DNA from 3 places in the Neobacillus sp. NPDC093127 genome. Region 3 is predicted to be linked to each of the others. Evidence: riboswitches for the same ligand, from Rfam matches in the RefSeq annotation. Region 3 holds a riboswitch; each other region holds the start of a gene.
What was found. Region 3 has a riboswitch for lysine ahead of ACIQCO_RS22175 (aspartate kinase). Riboswitches for the same ligand answer to the same signal wherever they lie in the genome.
Positions count from the first base shown of each region.

Region 1: another riboswitch for lysine. It lies ahead of ACIQCO_RS12340 (amino acid permease); the one in region 3 lies ahead of ACIQCO_RS22175 (aspartate kinase).
Region 2: another riboswitch for lysine. It lies ahead of ACIQCO_RS06645 (transporter substrate-binding domain-containing protein); the one in region 3 lies ahead of ACIQCO_RS22175 (aspartate kinase).

Region 1 covers NZ_JBIVOP010000007.1:183,915-190,125, reverse strand. The annotation lists gene ACIQCO_RS12350 (MFS transporter) at 1-1,084, opposite strand, end outside; gene ACIQCO_RS12345 (YitT family protein) at 1,266-2,081, opposite strand; lysine riboswitch at 2,261-2,452, shown strand; gene ACIQCO_RS12340 (amino acid permease) at 2,592-4,079, shown strand; gene ACIQCO_RS12335 (hypothetical protein) at 4,167-4,436, opposite strand; gene ACIQCO_RS12330 (SHOCT-like domain-containing protein) at 4,440-4,823, opposite strand; gene ACIQCO_RS12325 (DUF2089 domain-containing protein) at 4,824-5,195, opposite strand; gene ACIQCO_RS12320 (helix-turn-helix domain-containing protein) at 5,392-5,610, opposite strand; gene ACIQCO_RS12315 (hypothetical protein) at 5,765-5,938, shown strand; gene asnS (asparagine--tRNA ligase) at 6,007-6,211, opposite strand, start outside.
Region 2 covers NZ_JBIVOP010000003.1:294,499-300,709, forward strand. The annotation lists gene ACIQCO_RS06635 (amino acid ABC transporter ATP-binding protein) at 1-468, opposite strand, end outside; gene ACIQCO_RS06640 (amino acid ABC transporter permease) at 489-1,259, opposite strand; gene ACIQCO_RS06645 (transporter substrate-binding domain-containing protein) at 1,338-2,180, opposite strand; lysine riboswitch at 2,314-2,495, opposite strand; gene ACIQCO_RS06650 (hypothetical protein) at 2,583-2,753, opposite strand; gene ACIQCO_RS06655 (TIR domain-containing protein) at 2,750-3,757, opposite strand; gene ACIQCO_RS06660 (hypothetical protein) at 3,837-4,250, opposite strand; gene ppsA (phosphoenolpyruvate synthase) at 4,445-6,211, opposite strand, start outside.
Region 3 covers NZ_JBIVOP010000020.1:25,677-31,887, reverse strand. The annotation lists gene uvrC (excinuclease ABC subunit UvrC) at 1-1,536, shown strand, start outside; lysine riboswitch at 1,604-1,781, shown strand; gene ACIQCO_RS22175 (aspartate kinase) at 1,894-3,111, shown strand; gene ACIQCO_RS22170 (YslB family protein) at 3,173-3,625, opposite strand; gene ACIQCO_RS22165 (succinate dehydrogenase cytochrome b558 subunit) at 4,064-4,675, shown strand; gene sdhA (succinate dehydrogenase flavoprotein subunit) at 4,806-6,211, shown strand, end outside.

The DNA.
Region 1 (6,211 bases), on a different contig from region 3:
AAATCCCAAACGCAGCAAAAACAAGAGTTCCCCGAGCAGAATAGACTTTGGCAAGCAGCTGTTCCCTTGCGCTTTTTTGAATGATCGTTGTCTCGGCAACATCCCGGGCCATTTGCGGCAAACCAAACATAAAGGAGACGAAAAGGGCAAACCAAGGAATCGAGGTCATGCCAAACATTAAGGTGATGGCAATTAAACTAAAGGTCGACCAAAGAATTGTTTTTCCTAAATTTCTTTCTACTAGGTAGGAGAAACGATAAATCAGCAGGCCGGCAAACAGCATTCCGGCAAAAAAGGAGCCATTAATAAACCCCCACCAATTCTCTCCTTTATTTAATGCTTCGGAAACATATACAAACAAAATGGCAGCAATCCATACCCCGTTTGCAAAGGTTTCAAGGATGTTCATATAACTGATGGTCCGAAGCTGTTTAGATTTCCAAATGATTCCCCAGCCCTCTTTCAAGGCATCCAAACGAGTTTGGTCCTCTTGAGCTTGGATGTGTACAGCTTGTTCAATTAACCCCATTAAAGCCGTTGAAATGAAATACAAGCTGAAGGTTAACCACAGAATATTACCGGCACCTAAGGATACTAACAGAATACTGCCGATTGGCCAGGCAACCAGCTGGACAATCTGATCGGATATTGAAAGTAAACTATTCGTTTTTACGAGTTTCCCCTCTTCGACCAGACTTGGTACCATCGCATTTCGTGCAGGTGAAGCCCATCCATCTAAAAAAGAAATAAGACAAATGAGCAAATAGATCCAAAACAAGCCTCCCATTTTAAACGTAGCAGCACTTATGGTCAATACAAACAGCAAGATGGTCTTACCGCTTTGTGAATAAAACAAGATTGACTTGAGTCTGTATTTATTAATCACCAATGGTGCCAATAAACCGCTAATCAAAGCTGAAATGGTATTAAAAAACGGAACAAGCGACATATAGGTAACAGAACCGGTCGCATCAAATATCAACTTAATTAAACAGACAATATATAAGATATCTCCCAAGTTGGCAAACATTTGCCCAAACCAAAGAAACCGGAAAGAAGTCTGTTTTCCGACAATAATAGACATAAAACACCCTCACTTTTTATTCAATTGATATGGATAAAAGTAAAGGATTTTACATCGGATTGCCTCCCGTTCATAATGCTTAATTATCTCTCTATTATAGCAAATTTTCGGATAAATCAGGAAACAATATTCTTAAATTCACAATAAAAAAACTTGCACAAAAATTAGATGTGCAAGCTTTTTATTGGGGACTAGGCCGATGAAACAGGCCCATCACTTCAATGGTTTCGGTAATGTTGACGAATGCGGCTGGATCTACTTCGGTAATTAGGTTTTTTACCTCATTCAATTCATACCTGGAAATGACAGTAACCAAAACATTTCGTTTATCATTTGAATAGCCGCCGACTCCGTCCATAATCGTCAAGCCACGATACAAATTGGTCAGTAAATGTGCTCTCATTTCTTGACCTTTTTCTGTAATGATCATTATCGTTAATTTTGCATGATCCGTATAAATGGCATCCACTACTTTACCAGTGACAAAAATGGATACTAACGTATTTAAGGCGGAATCCCAATTAAACAAAAATCCACTTATAACGATGACAACGGCATTCATCCCAGATAGCAGCACACCGATGGGAAAGTCCTTTTTCCTAGCAACAATCATGCCAATAACATCGAATCCTCCAGTTGATCCCGAAGAACGGAACACAATTCCTACCCCCAAACCTGTTAAAGCGCCGCCAAATATCGAGGAAAGAATCGAGTCTTTTGCAATTGGAAATACTGGTACTAAATAAAGTCCCAAGGAAATGATTGCTACCGAGAAGATAGAATTCATGATGAATTTTTTTCCAAGCATTTTATAACCGATAATCAATAACGGAAGGTTCAATATCAAGTTGACCAAGCCTGTATTTAGAGGGGAAATCATCCCAAAAACCATAGATATTCCACTCAAGCCGCTGCTTAACACCTCGTGAGGAATTAAGAATAGGTTAAAAGCGATCACAATAATAAGAGAACCTGTAATTATTCCCAGAAACCGCATTTTTATGTTTCCTCCAATACCTGATCTAATATAGTTTAAAATCATACCGATTCTCTCATCCAATGTAAATTGATAGTTTTTTCACAATAGTAATAAATTGTCTGTGGATATTGACAATAATAAAAGATTATTTATACTTTAGTAATATAATAAACTTCATAAAAAAATCCTCATCAAACCGATGAGGTAGAGGTCGCGGTTTTTATCAGTAAAGTGGACGAGATGGAAGAGACATCCCTGACTCCGTTTGAAAGGAAAAGCTGCCGAAGTGTGTTTTTCATCTCTAGAAAAGCATGCTGGGGCTGTCTCCAAATAGGAACAGAACTGTCACGTGAGGCTTTACCAGCCGAGCGTGTTGAGCTATCTTTCGGAAGGTATGATGCGGGGTATTGACAATGCCATCGATTCTACTTCGATGGCATTTTTTATTCCAAACTCCTTCCTGAAAAGCTATCATGAGTCTCATTTCCCAATCCTAGCATTGAACTGAAATGAAGAAAAGAAGGAGTCATGACAATGCAATCAGCACGAGTATTAAAAGAAAATGAATATATTGGTGAAATATCAGCGAAAAAGGATCCATCAGAATTAAAACGCAGTTTAAAATCGCGACACCTTACAATGATTTCACTTGGCGGAACAATTGGTACAGGCCTATTTCTTGCAAGTGGCGGTGCCATCCATGAAGCTGGTCCAGGCGGCGCCCTGTTATCGTACTTTATTATTGGTCTCATGGTTTACTTCTTGATGACAAGTTTAGCAGAAATGGGTGCCTATATGCCTGTTGCCGGAAGCTTTAGCACATATGCCTCTAAGTTTGTTGATCCTTCCCTTGGTTTTGCACTTGGGTGGAATTACTGGTTTAACTGGGCGATTACGATAGCAGCAGAATTAGCTGCTGTGACAATGATTATGAAATTTTGGTTTCCTAATACCCCATCTATATTATGGAGCAGCCTTTTTTTGGCTATTATGTTTTTATTAAATTATCTTTCGGTTAAAGGATTTGGGGAAGCTGAATATTGGTTCTCCCTCATTAAAGTCGTAACGGTAGTTATCTTTATTATTATTGGAACGTTGATGATTTTAGGTATAATGGGCGATCACGCTATTGGCTTTAAAAACTTCACAATTGGCGATGCTCCCTTCCATGGCGGTTTTATGGCCATGCTCGGAATCTTCATGGCAGCAGGCTTTTCCTTCCAAGGAACAGAGCTTCTTGGTATTGCTGCAGGTGAAACCGACAATCCTGCAAAAGCGATTCCACGTGCCGTAAAACAAGTTTTTTGGCGGATCCTTTTATTCTATATATTGGCCATTCTAGTTATTGGACTTATTATTCCTTATACAAATGGTAATTTGGCCGTTGAGAGTGTCAGGGTCAGCCCGTTTACACTTGTTTTTCAAAAAGCTGGAATCGCCTTCGCCGCTTCTGTCATGAATGCTATTATCTTAACAGCGGTATTATCTGCAGGCAATTCCGGGATGTATGCGTCGACACGGATGCTATGGGATTTGGCCCGTCAAGGTAAAGCCCCAAGATTCCTTGGTAAATTAAACAAACATGGTGTTCCAGTTAATGCTTTAATCGCAACATCTTTAGTGGGTACCCTAGCCTTCCTTGCTTCCCTGTTTGGAGATGGGAAAGTATACAATTGGCTGTTAAACGCTTCAGGTATGTCCGGCTTTATTGCGTGGCTTGGAATCGCTGTTTGTCATTATCGTTTCCGAAAAGCGTTTGCCGCACAAGGTAAGGATCTTAGCTTGTTACCATATAAATCGAAATTCTTCCCATTTGGTCCGATATTCGCCTTTTCTGTTTGTGGATTTGTGGTTTTAGGGCAAAACTATACTGCCTTCATGGGCGGCCATATCGACTGGAACGGTGTGCTGGTATCCTATATCGGCCTGCCGCTATTCGTACTATTATGGCTAGGTTATAAGTTCACGAAAAGAACCAAGGTTATTCCATTAGAGAAATGTGATTTGACAAATTAATTATTTTAGAAGAAGCACGCGAAATCGCGTGTTTTTTCTAAAATTAAAAAGAAAAAAAGGCATTATCCCTAAATTTCGGATAATGCTTTACAACTTGACCGTCACTTCAGTGCCATCGTTTAATTTTGTATCAACCAACGTTAACCCTTTATGCTTTACTAATGCCTTAAGCAGCGGTTTTAGGTCTTTCCTTTCTATTTGGGGGACTACGAATTTCCTACCGTCTCTTTCAATTGCCTGGTTTACAAAACGATTAAATCTTTTTGAAGTAATAACAGTACTAACAATATTTAAGACTGGATACGGAACAGGTACCGTAAACTTTTTATCCTTTACCTTTACACGGACCTTAAGCATCGGTTACTCAATCACTACGAACACTTTATCGCCATTTGCTGATGTGATATCGACAATTTGTCCGTCTAATTCATTTTCGATGGCTTCAATTAAGAGATCTACGTTAATATCCTTTACGTATTTTGCTGCTTCGGGAATTTTTTCAGCGATATTCGTTCCCACTTTAAGTACTGCCTTGACCAAATTAATTGGCAGATTTACGTTTACATTGTCACCCTTCTCTGAGGTTACTCGGATTTTTAACATTTTGTTACCGTACGGTATTTCTTTTTGTAGTTTGACTGGCTGATCCTTTCCCTGCAATACATTAATCAGCTCGGTTGCTTTTTCCTTATCAAGCTTGCCTTCTTCCACCATCGTTAACACCCTTGAGATTTCTTCCTTCATTTACGCTTCCCCCTCTTTTAATAAATGAATCGCCTCTTCAGCAGTAATTTCACCTTTTTCCAGCATGGAAACAACTTTTTGCTTATCGATTTCTGTCTTCTTACTTAGAGCAAATCCAAGAGAAGAAATAATATCATCCAATTTCCCTCGAACAGTTGGATACGAAACACCTAATTCTTTTTCAACTTCTTTAATATTTCCACGGCATTTTAGGAAAATCTCGATAAAATGGAGCTGTTCCTGGCTTAGAGCTGCTAATTTTGAAAACTGAAATTCATTTTCAACTGTCGTTTGGCAATGAGTACATTGTAACTTCATAATTTTTAATTGCTTACTGCACACAGGGCAATTTGTAATAACCGGATATGACATTTATTTCTCCTTTCCTTCTTTAACCATATCATACATCATTTTTCCAAATATTTAAATATAAATATTAAAATATTTCATTAAATTTAAACGAAAAATTAATTTTATTTATCATTTAATTAATTTTATTGATTCCAATTTCTTTCCGCTAAAAAAACAAAAAAAACAGACTCATCAATCGAGTCTGCTTTTTTCAAGTTTATGCTTCTTCTGCCGTCCAAACATATAGATCTTCAATACGGCAATTTAATTCTTTGGAGATTGTCATCGCATTATTTAAATTCATAACTCTCTTTGACAAGTAGTCATCGAGCTGATCCCTGGGTATATTTGTATTTTTTTCCAAACTATCCAGGTCCATTCCTCTTTTTGCTAATAATTCTTTGAGGTTACTCTTTTTTGCTTTAAAATTTGTCAAAACGACACCTCACTTTTATTTAGCATACCATAGTTAGGTAATAATTCAAAATGAATGCCTTTATCCTTACCCTATTTCTAGTATGAGATGAAGATACATAGTAGTTCATTCATTTGTGTTATACTAAGAAGGGAATATTAAAGGGGTGTTAAATTTGAAAAACGCAAATAATCGATACAAATCCGGTCAGACTGTTAATATTATTGAAACTGGAGAGGCAGTCACAATTTTAAAATGGCAATATGTAAAAAATATGAAGAGATACTCTTATATCGTTAAAGAGCACCCGGAAACCTTTTATTTCGAGGAAGAATTACAAGATCTTTAAAATGATGTTTGCAGCAGCACCAGAAGAAGACCAATTCAACGAATGAATTGGTCTTCTTCCTGTTTCATTTAAAATTCTGCATTACCTGGTGTTCTTGGGAATGGGATAACGTCTCTAATGTTTGACATACCTGTTAAATACATAATTAAGCGCTCAAAACCAATCCCATAGCCCGAATGTTTTGTACCCCCGTATTTTCGGAGTTCAAGGTACCACCAATAATCTTCCTCATTCATGCCAAGGTCTTTAATTTTTCCAGCCAAAATTTCTTCA
Region 2 (6,211 bases), on a different contig from region 3:
CATTGAAAGGGCTCTCGCAATGGCGACACGTTGTTTTTGACCGCCGGATAATTGTTTCGGCTTTGCATTCACATATTGATCCATACCGACAACTTGCAAATATTTTAGCGCCACTTTCTCGGCCTCTTCACGGGAACGTTTTAACACTTTCATTTGACCAACCGTACAGTTGTTTAACACATTATGATTATTAAATAAATTGAATTGCTGGAAAACCATTCCTAATTTTGTCCTGTATGCGGTAATATCATGCTTATTATCTAAAATGTTCTCACCTTGATAGATGATTTGTCCGCCACTTGGTTTTTCCAAAAGATTAACACAGCGAAGAAGCGTTGATTTCCCTGAGCCCGATGAGCCAATAATACAAACAACTTCCCCTTTATTGACTGTGAAATTAATATCCTTTAATACTTCATGGCTCCCAAAGGATTTACTTAAGTGCTGAATCTCAACAACCTTTTCCATCTAATTCTCTCCTCCTTCCTCTACAGGTGATTTTTTGTTTTGCGCAGCAGATCTTCAGGTGTCTCTACCTGCATTTGGTTGGCATACATTATATAATTGTCCGGGCCGTCTAATTTCCTTTCGATGTAACGAAGAATTCTAGTCACAGTGAAGGTCATAATAAAATAAAGCACGCAAGCAACGAAAAATGACTCAAAATACCTAAAGTTATTTCCGGCGATTGACTTTGTCTGGAAAAATAATTCTGATACTGAAATGACGTTAAGAACGGATGTGTCCTTAATATTAATCACAAACTCATTACCTGTTGCCGGCAAAATATTGCGAATCGCCTGCGGCAAAACTACATTCTTCATGATTTGAAAATGAGTCATTCCAATTGCCTGTGCTGCTTCATATTGTCCCTTATCAATCGAAACAATCCCGCCGCGAATGATTTCCGACATATAGGCTCCAGTATTGATCGATACGATTAAGATCGCCGCGTAAATTCGGTTCATATCCATACCGAATGCTAAAGCTGAACCATAAAAAATAACCATCGCTTGTACAATCATCGGTGTTCCACGGAACACCTCAATATAGATTGAAAGAATCGCATTAATTATTTTGAGGAAAATTCTTTTTACTCCTCGTTCAGGAGTAGGAATGGTTCGAATAACCCCTATCAACAGGCCGATAATAAAGCCCAAAATCGTCCCTGTAATCGCAATTAACAACGTCACACCCGCACCGCGAAGAAACATTGGCCAATTGTTTGAAACAATTTTTATTACCCAATCAAACGTCATAATTGTTCTCCTTTTTTTAAAAGCATAGAACGGATAAAACCGAATGCATCCAAATGCACCCGGTTCCCCCCTGAAAAATTATTGGGCTGCCGGTTGATTTTTAATAGCAGCATCCATAATGCTTGTCTGTTCATCTTCTGAAATGCCTGATAAGATTTTATTGATTTTATCCGTTAATTTACTGTCTTTAGCAACGCCGACAGCGATCGACGTATCATCATCCGATGTCTTAAAGCCGTCATTAAATTCGATCATTTTATAGTGTTCGTTTGCAGACTGGGCGCTTATACCTTCTGGGCGTTCGGAAACATATCCATCAATTACACCTGACTCAAGGGCCACCCTCATTGCCGGGAAGTTATCCATCGCCGGCTGCTTTTTTACCCCTTTAATCTGGTCAATGACCGAGTAGTGGAAGGTATTCAATTGAGCTGATATCTTTGCTCCTTTAAAATCTTGAATGGACGTTGCCCCATCGAATTTTCCGCCTTTCTTCACAACCATTACTAAATTCGATTTATAATAATTGTCTGTGAAGTCAATCGTCGCTTTGCGCTCAGCTGTTGGTGACATCCCTGCAATGATGGCATCAATTTTTCCAGAAGCTAACGCAGGAACAAGGCCGTCCCATTCTGTTTTCACAATCACTAGCTTTTTCCCTAAGCCATCCGCAATTTTTTTGGCGATTTCTACATCATATCCGCCAGCGTATTCTGCATTGCCATCAATTTTAACTCCGCCATTAGCATCATCTGATTGCGTCCAGTTAAATGGTGCATACCCAGCTTCAAGGCCAACCTTAAACGTTGCTTCTCCCGCTCCATCCTTCTTCCCTGAACTGCTGCTTGTACCACATGCCGACAATAGCAGCATCATAATTAAAGAGATTACTATTAAAAAAGATAATTTTTTTCTCGTCATTACGTTCTCCTCCTCTTTTTCAAAAAAAAATGGCATTTTTTATTTTTTTCAGGCAATTTGCAAAACAAAAAGAGACCTGAGGTAAACTCAGGTCTCGTTATATACAATTACCCTACAGTCCTCTTCTTTCCCCAAATGAGATAGCTCAACTCAATAAACCGGGACGTTTATTGAGACAGTCCTGCAGTTCTTCACTGCAGACCCAGCAAGTAATACTGAGAATATTACAAGCTTCGGCGACATTTCCTTCTCCTTAGAATCATAGCTTCTCAAGCTCCACTAAAGACTAATAAACACCGCGCCTCTACCTCACTAGCAAAAGTGAGGTCCTATTAAATTATGTTTTGATTTTACAATAACCCCTATTATCTGTCAAGGACAAGAGAACGGGCTTCCTGTCCCCTATGCCCGCTTCTGATAGGGGTCATCTCGATAGTCTGCTTTTCGTTTATAGATAACTTTTCCTGATTCTTCTTTTCCGTGAATGGAGGTGATAACCGCTCTTACACCTGTAACAGTTTCTCCAAGTTTATACGATTTTTGGTCTACTTTTGATACCGCTGCTCTGCTCATGAAGATGCACCTCCAAAGATAGTGTTAATCGTGCTTAAAAGATTGTAATTATCGAGAAAAATATCGTCAATCTCTGCTTGGCTTAATAGCCTTCTTCCCGTTAATTCAACCGTCAGAACCAATTGATTACCTATAGGGTAACATAATACATACGTATTATCAAAGGCTGTATTATTCTTTTGAAAAACAAGCTCGTTACTCTGTAAAAAACAATCAACGACAATAATTCTATCTGTTTTTCGCCTGTTTTCATTCACATTAAACGGGTAAAATTTCCCTATACCATCATTTCCCGCTATTTGTTTCAGCCCATCAATTCCCTCCGCTTGCCAGACCCCTATTCCTTCAACATAATAGGATGATGGAGCAAGATAAGCGTTCCGAACAGCTTCTTGTAGATATTCAAACTTTTTCGCTGGGTCTGCTAAAAGTCGTTTTGACAAGGTTCGAAGGATACGAATTAAGGCATAGTCTTTTTCCCTGTTTGCTTGAGCTTCCGCTAAGAGCTTCGCTGGATTTTGAAAGACGCCCAACTCGCGAATTTTTCGTTTGATCACCCTGCAAGCGACATTAACTGCAGCATCGTGATTATGATCAGCACGCATTTCGTACCTTAATACAGTAAGCCCGTCCAGATCGGAAGGTAAACGAAACCCTTTTGCTTCCTCACTTTCCGGTGTTGTATGAGGAATAATATAAAAGACTCTTCCTCTTCTTAACCTACCCCAGAATAACCCCATTTCAAACAAAGTATTGTCCCTTGTCGTAAATGTAATGGTACCTCGTATATTTACAACATCATCCGGTGAAAATACAAATACAGCAAAATCATTTTCATCTAATTGTCGTTCAAGGCTTTCCATATTATATTCGAGCGGGCGAAATGCACCTGCGGTCCAAGGAGTAACCTCAGCAACATGAGTAAGTGCTTCATGAATAGCATCAACATAGTCAGCGGATTCTCTGGCAGAGCCAATAAATAATCGTGGTTTGATTCTGGTCATTTCTCCCTCCATAAATGTTCGTTCGCAATATTTTTTATATCATTATATCAGCCTTTTTTGTTATATTTAACCACAGGAATCAATATTTACAAACAAGCGTCATGGTGATTATGATAATAACAATTATTGGGAAATAAAATAGGCTTAATGTATTAGAAAGACAAATACGGATCCATGAGCTTGTTTCGAACACAAATGGTTTCACATCCATTGAAAAATCGATTGGCTCTCCCTCGCCTATTTTTCGAATATGATCATAAAGGTTTCTGAACAACTTTTCCTGCCAAAGAAAATAACCATCCAAAAGCCAAAAGAAAATACTAGGTATGAAGGCAATCGAAATCATTCTCCAGTCCATATCTTGGGTATTCGCAAAAACAAAAAGCCCAGCAACAAGTGTAACGGTCCACCCCTTCAATAAAAAGGAATTTTGCCCCATCCGATTAATGACCCCCTGAATAAATTCAAGGTGCTTTAACTTATTCTCATTCATAATATACCCCCAAACGCTCTTTATTATAATATTCAAGCGAAAATAGAAAATTCCTGCGGCGGGATATGGAGTCAGGAACATTGTCCCATATAATTACCCAAATTGGTCGATTTTCCCGGCTTCGGTCGCTTATAGCCATTATAAGCTACCTAACTTGGAACATTTCCCCAGCTTCGGTAGCTTATATTCACTAATTATAAGATTTCGATATACCCTTCAGTCCCATGCACGCGAATCCGTTGCCCATCTTTTATGAGTTTGGTAGCATTTTCCACTCCGACAACTGCTGGTAAGCCATATTCACGTGCGATAACGGCTCCATGGGTCATCAGTCCACCAACTTCGGTGACTAGGCCTTTTATCGATACAAACAACGGTGTCCAGCTAGGGTCAGTAAAGGTCGTGACTAATATATCTCCATCTTCTAAATCAGCATCTTCCATGTTTAAAATGACACGAGCGCGTCCCTCTATAACTCCGGAAGAAACAGGCAGACCCACAAGAGCATTGGCTGGGAGATTTTCTCGTTTGTACTCACCGGAGAGTGTTTCACCATCAGACGTGATCACACGTGGGGGAGTTAATTTTTCATATAATTTGTACTCGTATGCTCGATTGCTGATGAGCTGGTAATCCAGTTTATTTGTACGCACGACTTCGTGAAGTTCTTCAAAAGTGAGATAGTATATATCTTCTTTTTCATGAATAACGCCCGCTTGTATGAGTTGTTCGGCTTCTTTCAGTAAAGCCTGCTTATAAACGAAGTAGCGATGAATCATGCCGTATTTTGGATATTCTCGATAACCGATGAAATTCCGAATTAGGCCGATCATTCGTTTTGTTTCTTTGGCTTTTTGTTCACCATCCGGTAATTGTTTCAATCGGTCTAATAACTCTTGTTCCTTTTTCAAAGCAAAACAAAGCCCTTGCTCAAATTTCCGCTTGCTGGCATTCAGCTCAAAGTTTTTGATGTTACTAAGAATCAAGGGGACAAGTGTAGTTGGTTTTTCGCTCCAGCGAGTTTTCGTAATATCGATTTCTCCGGCACATCGCATTCCGTATTTGTTGAGAAAAGCATTGAAAGCGATTCTAGCTTCCTGCCCACCATCAAAATTAACCAGTTCATCCAAAAAGTTATCATCTTTTACATGTTGTAAATAATCAATAACTTCTGGATAAGGACGAATCACATCTGCGACATCCAATAGTGCTAGACCCATTTCCGAAGTAATATTGTTTGGTACAGATTGGGTCATGGTGTCTGCTGCATTTTTTTCACCTAACCACTCGTTCATTTTTTCATTGATCCATGTTGAAGCATTTATAGCAGCCATAAATACAGCTGAACTTTGTGGGTCAAATAAAAGCTTCTTTAATTCCTTCATATCTTCTAGAATAAAATCAAATAAATCTGATCCTGTTTTCGTTTGAATATTTTGTTTTAACTCTTCTATGGATGTTTGACTACGCTTAATCAAATCAGAAACGATTGATGGATTGTTTTCGATTTGTTCCAGCATATCTGTATTGCCTCTGGTGGGACCCGGTGCTTTATTATCATTTGGTAACGATTTTATAAAATCTCCTCGCTTAAGTGTGTTCATAAGGGCATCTTTCATGAGCGGATCATGTTGCCCCATTGCATTTAATAAAATGTTTCTACTGACAGGTGAAGCCAGTTGATGTGTGACATCTACAAACAACCTGCCGCCAGCTTTACGCATCGGCGCAGGAGTCGTTAACAGGAAAAAAGACAATCCCAATGGTTTAATGGCGTCGGTCATCATTTGTTGATGACCAACAGATACGTATACGTGATTTTCTTGATCATTCGCTTCAGGGATGGGGAAAAGTGTAGTGATTGGCCGACTCTGGACAATATAAAAAGTATCATCAACCAAACACCATTCGATATCTTGTGGGCAGCCAAAATGAGCTTCGATCTGTCTTCCGATGCGCGC
Region 3 (6,211 bases):
CTAATCAAAAAATACGACCCAAAATACAATATCATGCTGAAGGATGACAAAACCTATCCGTTTATAAAGCTGACTGCGGAAAGACATCCGAAACTAATTATCACAAGAAAAGTAAAAAAGGACAAAGGCAAATACTTTGGTCCATATCCAAACGTTACCGCAGCCAATGAGACAAAAAAACTGCTTGACCGGATTTATCCGCTCCGCAAATGCTCAACGCTTCCCGACCGCGTCTGCCTGTACTACCATTTAGGGCAGTGCCTTGCACCATGTGTGAATGAAGTCGCCGAAGAACAATACAAACAAATGACCGATGAAATTACCCGCTTCCTAAATGGCGGATATAAGGAAATCAAAAAAGAGCTCACCGAAAAAATGACCGCCGCAGCTGAAGAGTTGGATTTCGAGCGGGCAAAGGAATTTCGCGATAAAATTATCCATATCGAAACGATTATGGAAAAGCAAAAAATTACGATGACTGATTTCACCGATCGGGATGTGTTTGGCTATGCAGTCGATAAAGGCTGGATGTGTGTCCAGGTCTTTTTTGTCCGCCAAGGAAAGCTCATCGAACGGGATGTTTCCATGTTTCCTATTTATAACGAGCCAGAGGAAGAAATCTTAACGTTCCTTGGGCAATTTTATACAAAAGCCAATCACTTTAAACCAAAGGAAATTTTAATACAGGATGAAGTAGATCTAAGCCTGGCAGAACAGCTATTAAAGGTAAAGGTTCTGCAGCCGCAGCGGGGGCAGAAAAAAGACCTCGTCAAAATGGCAATAAAAAATGCCAAAATTGCTCTGAATGAAAAGTTTTCATTAATTGAAAAGGACGAGGATCGGACAATTAAAGCGGTAGAAACCCTAGGCGAGCTTTTAGGGATCTATACCCCTCACCGGATTGAGGCATTTGATAACTCCAATATTCAAGGGACTGACCCCGTGTCCGCGATGGTTGTTTTTATCGATGGGAAGGCAAACAATCGAGAATATCGCAAATATAAAATAAAATCGGTTAAGGGTCCCGATGATTATGAATCAATGCGGGAAGTGACGAGAAGAAGGTATTCGCGGGCCTTAAAGGAAGAACTGCCGCTGCCGGATTTAATTATTATTGATGGCGGAAAAGGTCATGTGGAGGCAGTCAGGGATGTGTTAGAAAATGAGCTAGGCTTGGATATCCCGCTGTCAGGGCTTGTGAAGGATGAAAAACACCGAACATCCCAGCTCCTTTACGGCAATCCATTGGAGATTGTTCCTCTGGCAAGAAACAGCCAGGAGTTTTATTTACTCCAAAGAATCCAAGATGAGGTTCACCGTTTTGCGATTACATTTCACCGCCAGCTTCGTGGAAAAAGCGCCTTTCAATCGTTACTGGATGATATTCCAGGCATTGGCGAGAAACGAAAAAAATTATTATTAAAACAGTTTGGCTCAGTGAAAAAAATGAAAGAAGCGGGTGTGGAGGAATTCACAGCACTTGGAATTCCGATAAATGTCGCAGAAGAATTAATCAATAAACTTCATTCACAATGATTGTCAGAAAAAAAAGAACATGCTATAATAAATGAAAATTTAATTTACTATCACTTTTACGTATTAAAGTGAAGGTAGAGGTGCGAGCTTCAAGAGTAGTGGTTCTGAGAAGGATGAGCTTCTGAGAAGAATCATGAAAGGGAAGGTTCGCCGAAGTAAAGAAGATCTCATTTCTTTCTTTGCTGGTCCTGTGTTGAATAAATACTGGATTGTCAAGACGTCTGTCTTGGAGAGCTATCTTACATTGTGTGCGCAAGAATTTTTTGTGTTTATAAAGCAATGAGATGCCCTTCTCATTGCTTTTTTGCGTTAATGGGGAAAAATAACGTATTCAATTGAAAGAGGGAGAAGTCAGGTATGGGGCTTATTGTACAAAAATTCGGAGGAACTTCCGTCGGCAGTGTAAATAAAATTTTAAACGTGGCAGCATGTGTGAAAGAGGAGATAGAGAGAGGCAATAAGGTAGTTGTCGTCGTTTCCGCCATGGGAAAATCGACCGATCAGCTTGTCGGCCTGGCAAAAGAAATTTCGCCACAGCCAAATAAGCGGGATATGGATATGCTCCTTTCCACTGGTGAGCAGGTGACAATTTCGCTCCTGTCAATGGCCTTAAATCAACAAGGAATGGATGCAGTTTCTTTTACCGGCTGGCAGGCAGGAATCGTGACTGAACCTGTTCATGGAAACGCAAGAATCTCGAATATAAATACCGACGCCATCCAGAACCAGCTATCAGCGGGTAAAGTTGTCATTGTTGCTGGATTCCAAGGAATAACAGAAAACGGCGAAATCACCACACTTGGCCGCGGCGGCTCTGATACAACAGCTGTAGCTTTAGCAGCTGCCCTAAAAGCAGATAAGTGCGATATTTACACTGATGTGACCGGAGTGTTTACAACCGATCCAAGGTATGTGAAAGACGCACGCAAATTACTATCTGTTTCTTATGATGAGATGCTTGAGCTCGCTAATTTAGGTGCGGGTGTACTGCATCCAAGGGCAGTGGAGTTTGCCAAAAACTATCAGGTCAAACTTGAGGTTCGTTCAAGTATGGAGAAAATCGAGGGTACAGTCATAGAGGGGGAAGCAGCAATGGAACAAAATCTAGTTGTCCGCGGTGTCGCATTTGAAGATGAAATCACGAGAGTTACCGTATTAGGTCTCACCAATTCATTAACAAGTTTATCAACCATTTTTACTACGCTCGCTCAAAATAATATCAACGTTGACATCATTATCCAAAGCACAACAGAGGCAGGAACAGCCAATTTATCGTTCTCCATCCATACCAATGATTGGCTTGAGACATTAAATGTGCTTGAAGATAATAAAGGCGTGCTCGGTTATGAGCAGCTTGATGCAGAAAATAAATTAGCAAAAGTATCCATCGTTGGCTCCGGAATGATTTCAAACCCTGGTGTGGCAGCCAAAATGTTTGAAGTATTGGCAACCAATAATATCCAAATCAAAATGGTCAGCACATCCGAAATTAAAGTCTCAGCAGTAGTCGAAGAGAAAAACATGCTTAAAGCAGTGGAAGCCTTGCACAAAGCATTCGGACTTGGGAATAATTAGAAAATGGTGTCAGGCACCGTCCTTAGGACGGTGCCTGACACCATGTAAATGAACCGTAGAATTAAATGTGGTCTTTGTTATCCCATTTGACGGTGAATTGGACTTTATTGGATTTCTTTACAGGGTGCTCGTAGGTTTCAGCGATGACTTCTTTTTGAAGTTGGATTTGCTGGGCTAGGAAACCTGCTTCAAGCTGGAAAAAGTGCTCTGCTTTTGATTTCACACGAGACACGATTAAAGGGCTGATTAGTTCAAATTCAAGTTCATTTTTATTTTCCTTTTTTATTTCTAGCTGGCCCCATGAAGCATCAGCGAAAAATTCGATGACTTTATCATAATCAGGTAATGGAAATTTTCGTGCTAGCAGTTTTCCCGCCCAATACAAGATTTCCGGGGTGTCTTTCCCTAGAATCTCCGGTAAAAGGATTTCTCTGATTAGTTCATAACCGAATATGGAGATGGTTCTTGGTTCAGCGGCATTTAGATTTTGATCAACAACTTGGCTTTCTTTCACATGTTTCCCCTCTTTCTATTATTCTATTATATCAATTAGTGTTTAGTTTCAGAACCGTTTACTTTGAAAATCTGATAGAAGAATTTATTATTTTGCAATATTTTTTCATGTTTTCCATCATAATTATCTTTTCCTTACAGACAAAAATTCCTACAGTAAGAAGTTGGTAATTAAAAAGAAGGAAATATAGTTAAATATCATGTCATCCAGTGAAACGAAGGAAATAAATACCAATCCATAATAATATCAATATATTTTAAAAATTTTATTTTTAGTAAAGAATTGTGTATCCGTTTTCTTGACGCTCTATGATGATGGGAGTAAAATGGACATGTCACATTATTGTCACAGTGATGCTTTTGTTTTAATTCTTGAAGGGGAATAGGAGAGAGTGGAAACTTAACATCATTTTTTTACAAATTAAAGGGGGGTAAAATAATGGCGGGTAATCGAGAGTTTGTTAATCGCAGACTGCATTCGCTGCTGGGCGTTATTCCAATCGGGTTATTCCTAGTGCAGCATCTTGTAGTCAACCATTTTATCACAGGAGGACCAGATTCGTTCAATAAGGCTGCAGGTTTTATGGGAAATCTGCCTTTCCGGATTGTTCTGGAAACTGTAGTAATTTATTTACCAATTCTATTTCACGCAATTTATGGACTTTATATTGCTTTTACCGCTAATAGCAATGTCAACAGGTATGGTACATACAGGAACTGGATGTACATACTGCAGCGTATATCAGGTGTGATTACACTGATTTTTATTGCATGGCACGTATGGCAAACACGTGTAGCTGCAGCATTTGGAGCCGAGGTTTCCTATGACATGATGCATGATATTCTATCATCACCATTTATGTTCGTTTTCTATTTAGTTGGGGTTCTTTCAACCATTTTCCATTTTGCTAATGGTTTATGGTCATTCCTTGTTAGCTGGGGAATCACTGTGTCACCACGTTCACAAGTTATTTCTACATACGTGACAATTGGTGTTTTTGTTGTTCTAGCTTTTATTGCGGTTCGAACACTAGTTGCATTTGTTTCTTAATAGAAAAGCGGAAGCGCCCGTTTAGCGCTGGAGCTGGACATTTTATCAAAGTTCAAAGATTAAAATTTTGCTATCATTAAGAAAAGCTTCGGAAAAATAAGGAATTATTGATTGAGGGAGTGAGTCACGAATGAGTAAGGGTAAAGTGATTGTAGTCGGCGGCGGCTTAGCGGGCCTAATGGCTACCATCAAAGTTGCAGAATCAGGAACACCGGTAGAACTATTTTCGTTAGTTCCGGTTAAACGTTCTCACTCTGTTTGTGCCCAAGGCGGTATTAATGGAGCAGTAAATACAAAAGGTGAAGGGGATTCTCCGTGGATTCACTTTGACGATACCGTTTATGGCGGCGATTTCTTAGCGAATCAGCCTCCAGTGAAGGCGATGTGTGACGCGGCACCATTTATTATTAATTTATTTGACCGGATGGGAGTTATGTTTAACCGTACTCCTGAAGGATTACTAGATTTCCGTCGCTTTGGCGGAACACAGCATCACCGTACAGCATTTGCAGGTGCAACAACTGGCCAGCAATTGCTTTATGCGTTGGACGAACAGGTTCGCCGCCATGAAGTGGACGGCTTGGTTACAAAGTATGAGGGCTGGGAATTCCTTGGTACCGTTATTGATGATGATGGCGTCTGCCGCGGGGTTGTCGTTCAAAACCTTAAAACGATGGAAATTAAATCGTTCTCTGGTGATGCTGTCATCATGGCAACAGGCGGCCCCGGGATTATTTTTGGCAAGTCAACCAACTCCGTTATTAATACTGGTTCTGCTGCATCAATCGTTTATCAGCAGGGTGCTACATACGCAAATGGTGAGATGATCCAAATCCATCCTACTGCGATCCCTGGTGATGATAAGCTGCGTTTAATGAGTGAATCAGCACGTGGTGAAGGCGGCCGGATTTGGACATATAAAGATGGAAAGCCATGGTACTTCTTGGAAGAAAAATATCCTGCATACGGAAACCTTGTACCAAGGGATATTGCCACACGCGAAATTTTTGATGTTTGTGTTCGTCAGAAACTTGGAATTAATGGCGAGAACATGGTATTCCTGGATTTATCTCACAAGGATCCGCATGAATTGGATGTAAAACTTGGTGGTATTATCGAGATTTATGAAAAATTCATGGGCGATAATCCCCGTAAAGTTCCAATGAAAATTTTCCCTGCTGTCCACTATTCGATGGGTGGTCTATGGGTTGATTATGACCAAATGACAACCATTCCTGGACTATTCGCCGCTGGTGAATGTGATTACTCACAGCATGGTGCAAACCGATTAGGTGCAAACTCATTGCTATCAGCTGTATACGGCGGAATGGTCGCAGGACCAAACGCTGTTAAATATATTGATGGACTTGAGAAGAGTTCTGAGGCAGTATCGTCTTCCGTGTTTGACCGTCATGTGAAAGAGCAGGAAGAGAAATGGAATTCGATCATGTCGCTAAGTGGTACTGAAAATGCTTATGTTCTTCACAAGGAACTTGGGGAATGGATGACAGATAACGTTACCGTTGTTCGCTACAA